DNA from 2 places in the Paraglaciecola sp. G1-13 genome. Region 1 is predicted to be linked to the other one. Evidence: predicted binding sites of a transcription regulator. Region 1 holds the regulator's gene; the other holds the start of a gene.
What was found. The regulator sigma-54, encoded in region 1, starts transcription at its own class of promoters, with help from an activator protein. The targets are predictions, from matches to a motif close to GTTGGCACGNNNNTNGNNT.

Region 1 (6,139 bases):
TAAAGAATATGCTGTGGATTCAGCGGCCAAATTGTGTATGCAATTGGCACCGGATACCTCTGTGTTGATTAATTTTGGCGGGGATATTCAAGTTACCCAACCAAGGCACCATGAGGCGTATTGGCAAGTAGGTATTGAACGCCCTCACGTCAAGGGTGATTCAGCTAAAAGCGCGTTAGTGAAGATAGCGTCCGGTGGGTTAGCCACCAGCGGAGATACACGGCGCTTTATTGTCCACAACGGTGTTCGCTATAGTCATATATTGAGCCCCAAAACCGGTTATCCAGTTTCTGGGGCCCCCCGCTCTGTGACCGTAGCCACTGACTTTTGTATTCAATCCGGCATGTTAGCAACCATGGCATTATTGCAAGGCACAGAGGCCGAACACTTCTTACAAGCTCAGCAGCAAAAGCATTGGTGTTATTGGTGAACTGACTCCTGCCATCAATAATATTAAGCCATAAATTCACTGAATAATTTCATATAAGTGTAACGGTTTTATTGCGCTCTTGAGGTATGATCTACGCACTGATGTACGTGTAGAGTTTAACCCGAGTAACGTTAATGAAGTCCTACCTTGTATTAATACTGGCATTTGTCTGTAATGCCGGGTACGCCAATGTGTGTAGCTCTTTAGGATGCCCGACAGGTGCTCCTGACAGCAACGACTTACTTGAGCGCGCCATTTACACCATAAGCAATAATCAGAAAACGAAGTTTGCCGATTGGGCCGCATATAAAGTGACCACGCAAACGATAGATGGTCCTAGTCGTTCACGCAGTTGGCGCTCTGATCCAAACTTAAAGCGCGAGCACACGCTAGAAGCCGCTGACTATAAAGATGCTCACGCTCTCATCCGTACCGATCGAGGACACCAAGTTCCATTGGCAAGTGTGAGCAATACCGCTGATTGGCGCAGTACAAACTATCTATCAAACATTACCCCCCAAAGCTCTAATTTGAATCAAGGGCCATGGGTCCGATTAGAGTCTGCAGTGCGCGTATTAGCGCGCAGCGGAGAGTCCGTGTATGTAGTAACAGGCCCGCTATATGAAAGCTTTTTTGCTACGCTTCCAGGTGCAGATGAAAGCCACACTATTCCTTCTGGCTACTTCAAAATTGTCGCGACAATAAACCAAGCGGGTTATGTTAGAGCGTCCGCCTATGTCATGGAGCAAAATAGCGCGAGAGCCGATGACTACTGCAGTAAAGAAGTCACGATTGATAACGTAGAAACTCGCAGCGGTCTGAATATATTCCCAGAAATGAAGGGCAGCAAAGAATATGCGGTTGAAGCGCGTTTAGGTGGATTAAGCAGTCAATTGGGTTGCTGATAACCCAACCGCGCGTTTCAAAAAAATAGCGAATGAGTAGAAAGTCGAGATGAGTGGAAAAAGTCTAAATTGAAGTGCACGTTGCATTAAATCTAACTGATTACTCGCTTTCGTTGAATTTTCCGACAATAAGCTCTTCAACAGCATCCATCGCTTGGCGCGCGTCTTTCCCTTCAGATATCACTTGAATTTCTTTGCCTTGGCAACTCTCTAACATCATTAGGCCCAGCACACTGCTTGCTGAGGCACTTTTGTCATCCTGAACAATAGTGACTTCAGCTTCAAATTGATTCGCAAGCTTAACCAATTGAGTCGCTGCTCTGGCATGCAGCCCTAACTTGTTCACTATGAGTAAGGTTTTCTCTAATCGCTCACTCATCGGTTTAACTCGCGATGACGTATCTGCACATCAGGGTGCGAGGTGCTAAATGTTTTGGCTAACATTTCCACTACGTACACAGAGCGGTGCTGACCGCCAGTACACCCGATGGCGATTGTCACATAACTACGGTTATTACGTTCTAAATGTGGCAACCAAGTAGAAATCAGATTCTGAATTTGCCAAATAAATTTAGTGACTATAGGTTGTGAGCCAAGAAAAATCTCGACGGGGGAATCAAGTCCAGTAAGGGGTTTTAAATCTGGCTCCCAGTGCGGGTTGGGTAAGAAACGCGCATCAAATACATAATCCGCATCTTTAGGAATACCGTGTTTAAAACCGAAGCTTTCAAAAACCAAAACCAAGCGTGAGCTTTTTTTACCTAATATTCGCTCACGCACCAATTCGGCCAGCTGGTGAATTGACAATTGATCTGTGTCTATATATAAATCTGCACGTTCGGCTATTGGCGCTAATAACTGGCTTTCGGCTTGAATAGCACCAGACAATGATTTGTTTTGCTTAGACAACGGGTGCAAGCGGCGGGTTTCACTGAAACGCTTAATCAGTACGTCATCGCTGGCATCCAAATACAATATGGTCATTTCCCACGTTGACGGCAAGTAGTCGAGTATTTCCACCAATTCGTTGGGATCTTTGGGTAAATTTCGCACGTCAATGCTGACCGCGACCTGATCGTACTCGTCAGCGACGGTATGGGTCAAAGTGGGCAATAAGTTGACGGGGATATTATCAACGCAGTAATAGCCTAAATCTTCCAGTGAACGTAAAACGATGGACTTCCCTGAGCCTGAACGCCCACTGATGATAATAAGCTTCATAATTAACTGAGTACCTGAAATAATTCTTGGTCTGTGGTTGCACTGCGCAAACGATTTAAAATATCTTTATCAACGAATTTTTTGGCTATCGCCGACAAGGTTTGTAGGTGCTCTTGGGCCTTTTCCTCTGGTACTAAAATAGCAAAGAAGATATCCACTGGCATGTTATCGATGGCGTCATACTGGACCGGAGGTTGGCACGTTACAAGCACGCCTAGGGCTGACTCTAGCCCTTTTATACGGCCATGTGGTAGTGCTATACCACCACCAATGCCCGTACACCCCATTTTCTCGCGCCCCGCTAAACTGGATAAAATGGTCGCTTGGTCTACTTCAACAAGGTGCTCAGATGCCAATTGACTAATAAGCTCTAAAATGCGCTTTTTGCTGGACCCCTGAACTGCGCATACGACGCAGTCAGGGTGAAGAATATTTGATATTTCCATTATTTACCTGATGGGTTAATGGCGTTTAGCTTTTTCTTTATGCTTGATAACTTGCCGATCGAGTTTATCGATTAGGCCATCTATTGCCGCATACATGTCGTTGTGTTCCATGGTGGCAAATACATCTGCCCCATTCAAATGTATTGTCGCTTCCGCTTTTTGGTTGAGCTTTTCTACATTGAGAATGACGTGAACATTGTTGATCTGATCGAAGTGTCGCTCGAGCTTGGTAAATTTAGTATCGACATAATCTTTTAGTGAATCGGTTACATCCACATGGTGACCAGTAATATTAATTTGCATATCGCCTCTTCCTTCTTTAATCAGCCTACAATAGGCTTTTTCGTTGGTTCGACGGGGGTATCATCAGAGATTCCCGGTACTTTGCTATTGTTCGCCGAGCGACCATGATGCCTTGATCGGCCAACAATTGAGCAATCTTGCTGTCACTTAGCGGCTTGCTTGGTTTTTCAGCTGCGACCAGCTTTTTAATCAATGCGCGTATCGCCGTTGACGAGCACTCTCCGCCTGTCTCAGTTGCAACATGGCTCGAGAAGAAATATTTCAGCTCAAATATACCTCTAGGGGTATGCATATATTTTTGGGTGGTAACACGAGAAATTGTAGATTCATGCATATCCACCATTTCGGCTACGTCATTTAGTACCATAGGCTTCATCATCTCAGGCCCATGTTCAAAGAAGCCCATTTGCTGCTGTACTATACAGTTTGACACTTTCAATAAGGTATCGTTTCGGCTCTCAACACTTTTAATAAACCATTTGGCTTCTTGCATGTGTGAGCGAATAAATTGACTATCACTGGTGTTTTTCGCGCTACGACTCATTGCAGCATACTGTTGATTAACGTTCAATTTGGGTAGGCTGTCTGGGTTAAGCTCTACTGTCCAACGGCCATTTTTCTTACTCACTGACACATCAGGTATAACGTATTCTGCTTCACCTTTGATCAAGGCGCTGCCTGGACGCGGATTGAGCGTTTTAAGTAAACGCATGACCTCACGCAAATCATCCTCTTTAAGGCGAGATTTACGCATCAAAGTACGGTAATCCTTGCTTGCCAAAAGGTCGGCATAGTCCCCAATCAAGGTCTTCGCTTCTTCTAACCAGGGTGTATCAGGAGCAAACTGACGCAATTGCACTAGCAAGCATTCTTGTGGTGTACGAGAGCCAGACCCAATTGGGTCGAACATTTGAATACGCTTAAGTACGCATTCCACTTCATCGAGCTCTATTTCTTCATCATCCATGCTGGCCAGAACGTCTTCAGCGCTCATGGTCAAATAACCAGACTCATCGATAGAATCAATGATCGCTGTCGCAATCGCGACATCGGTATCACTAAAATGGGTTAAACGCATTTGCCACAGCAAATGATCTTGAATGTTATCTGTGGTTTCGCCTTGAAAGATCTGTTCGTCATCACCGCCGGCACCACTGGATATGCTAGAGGCAGGTGCGGAAGAAGCGCTGATGTACTCATCCCAAGTGGTATCCGTAGGTAAGTCTTCTGGGATTTCGTTTTTCTCGAACGCTTCACTTGAGTCTAAGTTGTCACTGCTGGTATCAACTATTTCATTGGTATCTTTAGAAGACGGGTCGAGGGAATTGTCATTTAACGCACTATCGCCGGATTCCTGATCCGTAGGCTCTTCAACTTCCAACAGCGGGTTGGAATCCAAGGCTTCTTGAATTTCTTGCTGTAAATCTAACGTAGACAATTGCAACAAACGAATAGCTTGCTGTAACTGTGGCGTCATAGTGAGTGATTGACTAAATTTTAATTGTAAAGAGGGTTTCATTTACTTCTTTATTCTGTCCGTTGCAAACTAAAAAATATGCTGTGGTTGATTCGATTGACTGTAAATGTCTCACCAAGCGCCTGAGTATAATCTCGATAAAATGAGCGGCTTTTTCAGCTTAACTATAGCCTGAATTGTTCGCCTAGGTATACATCTCTTACACGTTGATCACTTAATACTTCTTCTGCCGTGCCAGAAGCGATGAGTTCACCATGACTAACAATGTAAGCTTTCTCACACACATCGAGTGTCTCTCTTACATTGTGGTCGGTTATCAAAACACCAATACCACGGTCACGTAAATGTTGAATAATTTTTTTAATATCATTAACTGAAATAGGATCAACACCGGCAAACGGCTCATCGAGCAGAATAAATTCTGGATCGGCTGCCAGTGCCCGCGCTATTTCTACCCGGCGGCGTTCACCTCCAGACAAACTCATACCAGCACTGTTACGAATATGATTTATATTGAACTCATCGAGTAATGAATCCGCTTGCTGTTCTCTTTGTTCTGCACTGAGCTCTTTGCGTGTCTGCAAGATAGCCATCAAGTTTTGATAGACTGTCAGTTTTCGAAAAATAGAGGCTTCTTGGGGTAAGTAACCAATCCCTAAACGAGCGCGCATATGCATGGGCTGTAGGGTAAGATCTTGCTGATCAATACTGATTTCTCCCTTATCTAAGGGAACCAAACCGACAATCATATAAAACGTGGTTGTTTTACCTGCACCGTTTGGACCAAGTAAACCGACAATCTGGCCAGTGGACACTTCTAGACTGACATCACGCACAACTTGACGCGATTTATAGGATTTAGCCAAATGCGAGGCTTTTAACGTCGCCATTATGGAGTTTCATCCTGTTTTGGTTTGACTTCAGCATCACTGGACTTTTTCGCGTCAGTTTGCTTTTTACTGCTCGCTGATTTCTTAGCTGGTTGAAAAATAGTCGTAACTCGTCCGCTATTTTCACTCTCGCTCTCTCCTTGCGCGACAATTTGTTCAAGTTCCATGTTAAACACTATCGACTCACCTTTTACACTGCTATTGTTCTGCTTCAGCTGTGCATCGCCTTCTAAGGTTAGTGTGCGTAAATCTCTGCGATATTCAATGCGATTGGCTGATGCCTCAATACTGCCCCCTTGCTCTTGTTGTTGAGAGTATTTAGCCGGGCTACCCGTCGCGATGAAAACTTCGTTACCTTCGCCTTTACTCGCGTCGACTTCTACTTCATCGGCATACACATTCAAACTACCTTGATTGATGTGCACGTCTTCTCGAAAGATAGACTTTTTAGTTTTACCGTCCCCGAA
Region 2 (6,139 bases), 2.4 Mb from region 1:
TATTGCCAGGTGATACCAATTCATCGCCGGTAGCAATTAAGCCCACCTTAAGTTTACGAACTACGGACGCAGTGGCAATTCCCACAGAAGCCAACAGAGATAAATGCGCGGGAGTTAAGCGTGTGCCAGCGTTGAGTACCACCGCACCTCGGCTAATATCTTCTCCTGCCTTTCGCACACTGTTACCGGCTTTAGGCGATTGCATAAACTGAATGCGTTGGGGGGGGTCATCAAGCGCAGCGGTATTTTCTTGCATCACTACGGCATCGGCCCCGCTTGGCATAATGGCGCCGGTCATAATGCGCACGCATTGACCTGGATTCACAGTGCCTTCATAAGGAATACCTGCGAAGGCAGTGCCGACTAATTCTAGGGTATCTTGTTGCTGCAAGTCTGCAGCTATCATGGCATAACCGTCCATGGCGGAGTTGTCGCTAGGGGGAACATTTACCTGAGAAATAACGTCTTCGGCTAAAATACGTCCTCGAGCCTGCATTAAGTCGCATTGTTCATGCTCTGTCACGGCTGAAATAACGCTGCGCATCGCATCTAGCGCCTGTGATAAAGGTAACAAACCTGGAGTGTCGCAACTGGTTATCATCATAAAAGACTACTTATTCGAGGAATTTCTTAGCCGACCAATATTACTGACAAGGGCCACGTAACGAAAGGCCAAACATAAAATAAAACTGCAAGCAGCTATGTATATGAATATATAATGCTGTTGTGTGTATTGAGCTGTATTAGCCCGTTTTAGAACAAATGCTACATTGCGGGTTTTTAGGGATAGAAAAGCGTTGAAGCTGCGAAGATTTAGCATCGAACAGTTGCAAAATACCATTGAGAAGTTCGCCAGCCCCTGTGAGATATTTAATCGCCTCTAATGCCTGCATGCTGCCTATAACGCCTACTAACGGAGGTATCACGCCAGCTTCCATGCAGCTGAGTTGCTGCTCTGGAAAAACCTGACTTAAGCACTGGTAACAAGGACTGTGGTTATCCATCAGGTAGGTGCTCACTTGACCTTCAAAGCGGATTGCTGCACCGCTTATAAGTGGCACCTTATGAGTGAAACACAGTTTATTAATTTGCTGGCGAGTGGCTAAATTGTCAGTGCAATCGAGCACCACATTATGTTGGCTGACGTGTTGGCTAAGCGCATTATCATCAAGGCGCTCATCAATGGTGTTGATAACGCACAGGCTATTATTGGCCAGTAAACTCGTCTTCGCTGAATCGACTTTTTTAACGCCCACGTCTTGTTCATGATGAAGAACTTGGCGATGTAAATTAGACAGCTCAACCTTGTCATCATCCACCAAGGTGATTTCGCCAATACCAGAACTAACAACGTATTGCGCAGCAGCGCAGCCTAAACCGCCTACACCAATAATCAATACCTTGGAACCCATGAGGGCTTCTTGGCCATCAAGGTCGATAGCTGGCAATAAAATTTGCCTCGCGTAACGCAAGGCGAGCGCTTTGGTTAGTGTCGGGGGCGTAATAGAGGGCATAGTGTCCTGATAAATAATGGCCGTTTTCTGCTTCGCTATAATTTTTCTACGCGGTAGCCCTGCGCTTTTAACTGCTTTAATACGCTGTCATCGCCCGCAAGGTGCATGGCACCGACCATAATAAATTCTACGTTCGATGTTTTTAGCATGTCTTCTATATGTGGCATCCAATTAGCGTTTCTGGTGACAATCAAATCTTGGTAAATTTGTGCATAGTCTTGTTTAAAAGGCACGATACTGATGTCCGCCATTTTTTGCATATCGCCCTCGCGCCAACTGGTGCGCATGTCGCCTATTAAAACGGGCATTTTCTTAATGTCTCGCAAGGTGTATTCAATCAGGGCGTCGTTATCGTCACCACCCAAATTGGCGAGAAAACTCAATTGTTCATCTGGGGTTTCAAGCCATTGAATGGTTTTACCCGCGTGTGTGCCTTTGTCAGAGTAAAATTGGTCAACGCCTTCACTAGTAAAGCCTAGGCTTTGCAGTTCGATAATACTCAGGGTAATGCTGATAAGGCTCGGCTTCATTGCCGCCATTTGCGCAATCGGTATACCCCGCTGGGCTAAATGCGTTTCGAGTTTCTGGTAACTTTGTTGTGATAAGTCGTCTTTGAGTGATCGGCCGTCAGTGTAAGTCATCATACCTAACATTTTTTGCTGAAACTCAACGCTTTTTACCGCGGTCATATCTGTTTCAAACACTAGGGTGGAAGCGTGTTGATAGGCCGTTTCATATTCACTGGGTAAGGGGTAATCTTCTGGGGCCAAGATATGAATAGTGCCGCCAATATATAAGCTGTTGTCGCCAGAGGTGACCTTCCATACTGAAGCGGCGTCCACCGTGGTGGTGAACATCGAGATGGCCGCAATGAGTGGTACAGAAACTGAGTAAAAAGCCGAGCGAAATAATGACATGTTCAATAGTCTTCCTTTACGAGATATATAATCGGCTTCTTAGGACTCGTCGGGCTTACTGAGTCAAAAAAGCGCTTAATGAGTACAAATAACCTATTTGTTAATCGCTCAGTGTGCCGCTTTTAAGCAGACAAAGGAACCAAAAATCCGCTGTTTACGGCTGTTTGGGCAAACAATGTGCAATCCATCGATACTTAACAGCAATTCGCGGGAATGATCTAATCCGAGGGTGGCCGTGTTCTGTACACAACTTAACGTAAAGCAGCCCATGGTGTTTGCTCCATTTTAGGTACTTTGCACCAAAATTAAGCGCCATAAAATGCAAATCCCAAATCGTGAATTATAACCATATGAATTATAAGGAATTAATACTTGGCAGTGATCCTGCATTAATTTAACTGAACTCGTTTTAGATAGCGAATACCGTTCGCGATAAATACATTTATGTACTGTGCCGGCAATTAGCGCCAAGCATGGAACAGGCAAAGAAGCCCACTCAGACTGTTAGCACTCAGTCGCGTGGGCTTTTTTTATGGGCAAAATTAGTTGAGTAAACACTTCGTTCAGGGGACCAACATGTCAGCAAATACAGTCAATATAGTCGTGGTAGGAAACGGAATGGTGGGCCACCATTTTGTTGAGCAAATCACTAACCACGGCAAAACCGACCCTTCTATTACTTATAAAGTCACTGTGTTATCAGCTGAGCCAAGACTCGCTTACGACCGAGTGCATTTGTCGGAATATTTCTCAGGCAAGACAGCGGACGATCTCGCGTTAACCACGCCAGCACACTATGAAGCATTAGGTGTTGATTTTCACCTTGATGCCGCAGTGGTCGATATTGACAAGCTAGGTAAGTTTGTTAAAACCAAATCCGGTCAGGTTTTCGCTTACGACAAACTCATCATGGCCACTGGCTCTTATCCGTTTGTGCCACCAATTGAGGGGAACGATCAACCTCATTGCTTGGTGTACCGCACCATTGAAGATTTAGAGGATATCAGCGCTTCAGCTAAAGTGAGCAAAACCGGTGTGGTTGTGGGGGGCGGCTTATTGGGTTTAGAAGCGGCGAACGCATTGCGAGAGGCTGGTCTTGAAACTCACGTTGTGGAGTTTGCTCCGCAATTAATGGCGGTTCAAGTCGACACAGGCGGCGGTCGTCTATTAAAAGACAAGATTGAAGCCCTAGGCGTGCAAGTTCACACCCAAAAAGCCACACAGCGTATTGAAGCGGGTCAAACAAGTCGTTATCGCATGTGTTTTGCCGATGGGGATTTTTTAGAGACCGACATGATCCTGTTCTCAGCAGGTATCCGGCCACAGGATACGCTAGCACGCCAATATGAGATTAAAATCGGTGAACGCGGCGGTATCGTGGTTGATAATCACTGTTTAACGTCCGAGCCAGATATTTATGCTATTGGCGAATGTGCCTTATGGAATAACTTTATTTTTGGCTTAGTTGCCCCAGGCTACACCATGGCGCGCGCTGCAGCGAGTCATATAACAGGTGGCGATGTAGAATTTTTAGGCGCAGATATGAGCACCAAGCTCAAGCTGATGGGCGTTGAAGTGGGCTCTATTGGTGATGCACATGCTCGCATACCTGGAGCGCAAACCTACATTTATGAAAATCAGCCTGATGGCGTGTATAAAAAAATGGTGGTTAACCATGAGCAAAGTGTGCTGCTTGGCGCCGTTTTGGTCGGAGACACCAGTGACTACGACACGCTTCTACAATATGCGTTAAATGGCATCGATTTACCTGAGCATCCTGAAAGCTTGATTTTACCTGCCTCAGGTGATGCGCCAGCAGGTGGCTTAGGCGCAGACGCGCTGCCTGAAACGGCGACCATTTGCTCATGTCACAATGTATCAAAAGGCGACATTATTGCTGCTTTTGATGGCGGAGCCTGCGATTTAGCCAGTGTTAAATCATGCACTAAAGCCAGCACTGGTTGCGGTGGGTGTTCGGCGTTACTGAAAACCGTAGTCGACAGTGAATTGGGCAAACGCGGCGTAGAAGTGAAAAAGGACATCTGTGAGCATTTTGCTTATTCGCGCCAAGAGCTTTATCACATGGTTAAAGTCGGAAAAATTCAAAGCTTTGACGAGTTGATTGAAAAACACGGTCACGGTTTAGGCTGTGAAATTTGTAAGCCTGCTGTGGGCTCAATTATGGCCTCGGTGTGGAATGACTTCGTGTTAGAAAAGCCTCACGTAGCCTTGCAAGACACCAATGATACTTATTTAGGCAATATGCAGAAAAACGGGACCTACTCGGTCGTGCCACGTATTGCCGGCGGTGAAATTACCCCTGATAAACTGATTGTATTGGGTCAAGTTGCGAAAAAATACAACTTGTATACCAAGGTCACAGGTGGCCAACGTATCGATTTGTTCGGCGCGCGAGTTGAACAACTTCCGCCTATTTGGGAAGCCCTTATTGCTGCCGGTTTTGAAACCGGTCATGCCTATGCGAAATCACTGCGTACCGTTAAGTCTTGTGTAGGCAGTACTTGGTGTCGTTTCGGTGTACAAGATTCTGTGGGTCAGGCTATCGATCTGGAGAACCGTTATAAAGGTCTACGTGCGCCGCACAAAATAAAATTCGGTGTGTCAGGTTGTACTCGCGAGTGCGCAGAAGCCCAGAGTAAGGACATAGGGGTTATTGCTACTGAAAACGGCTGGAACCTATACGTATGTGGTAATGGTGGAATGAAACCTCGCCATGCGGATTTGTTTGCCACTGATTTAGATGACGCCACCTTAGTTAAATATATTGACCGCGTGTTGATGTTTTACGTGGCAACTGCGGATCGTTTACAGCGCACCTCAGTATGGTTAGAGAATCTAGAAGGCGGGTTAGCGTATTTACAAGATGTGGTGATCAACGACTCCCTAGGCTTAGGCGAAGAGCTCGAGAAACAAATGCAACACATCAAAGATACTTACCAATGTGAGTGGAAAACAGCCATTGAAGATGAGTCTTCACGCAAACGTTTCCGTCAATTCGTCAACAGCGAACAGAGCGATAAAAATGTCGTGTTTGTACAAGAGCGTGCGCAAATTCGACCCGCTACGGAAGCGGAACTAGAGACCCTTGCTAAATCCGGCAAAGGCACAGAGCAAATTATCGATGTTGTTGAGTTGGCGTAAGGAGTCAGTTATGAGCACAGAACAAAATTGGACAGATATTTGTCACCTTAATGATTTGGTTGATAACTCAGGCGTGTGTGCGTTAGTGAAAGAGCAACAAGTGGCCATTTTTAAAGTACGAGAGAAAGGCGAAGTACACTTTTATGCCATCAGTAACTGGGATCCTATTGGTAAAGCAAATGTGTTGTATCGCGGTTTGATTGGTTCAGTGGCAGATAAAACTGTGATTATTTCGCCTTTATACAAGCAGCGTTACTGTTTAACAAGCGGTGAATGCCTAGACGATGAAGCGCGTAAAGTCAGTGTCTATGACGTGCGTGTTGAGGGCGACAAGGTGCAACTAGCGGTGGCGTAATGCCACCTTGATGCAGCCTATAAGTTAATTTTTCAAAAGGCCCTACTACATGATAAACCCAACAAGCGCTTCTCAGTCCTCAGTTCAAGGAGCGTGTTCAAAGCTAAGCACCACAACTTGCCCTTATTGCGGAGTAGGGTGTGGTGTAGACGTTACCAGTAACGTCGAGGGTGACAGCGAACAACTTGTTA

Region 2: nirB (nitrite reductase large subunit NirB) is a predicted target of sigma-54. The motif match lies at 2,803-2,821, and genes of this name have one in related genera.

What each region holds. Positions count from the first base shown of each region.
Region 1 covers NZ_CM147903.1:204,729-210,867, reverse strand. The annotation lists gene AC0L6N_RS00935 (FAD:protein FMN transferase) at 1-430, shown strand, start outside; gene AC0L6N_RS00930 (DNA/RNA non-specific endonuclease) at 565-1,335, shown strand; gene AC0L6N_RS00925 (HPr family phosphocarrier protein) at 1,436-1,714, opposite strand; gene rapZ (RNase adapter RapZ) at 1,711-2,556, opposite strand; gene ptsN (PTS IIA-like nitrogen regulatory protein PtsN) at 2,559-3,002, opposite strand; gene hpf (ribosome hibernation promoting factor) at 3,018-3,305, opposite strand; gene AC0L6N_RS00905 (RNA polymerase factor sigma-54) at 3,331-4,824, opposite strand; gene lptB (LPS export ABC transporter ATP-binding protein) at 4,947-5,672, opposite strand; gene lptA (lipopolysaccharide transport periplasmic protein LptA) at 5,672-6,139, opposite strand, start outside.
Region 2 covers NZ_CM147903.1:2,563,661-2,569,799, reverse strand. The annotation lists gene moeA (molybdopterin molybdotransferase MoeA) at 1-601, opposite strand, end outside; gene moeB (molybdopterin-synthase adenylyltransferase MoeB) at 744-1,514, opposite strand; gene AC0L6N_RS10805 (TraB/GumN family protein) at 1,550-2,431, opposite strand; gene nirB (nitrite reductase large subunit NirB) at 3,008-5,593, shown strand; gene nirD (nitrite reductase small subunit NirD) at 5,604-5,948, shown strand; gene AC0L6N_RS10790 (nitrate reductase) at 5,998-6,139, shown strand, end outside.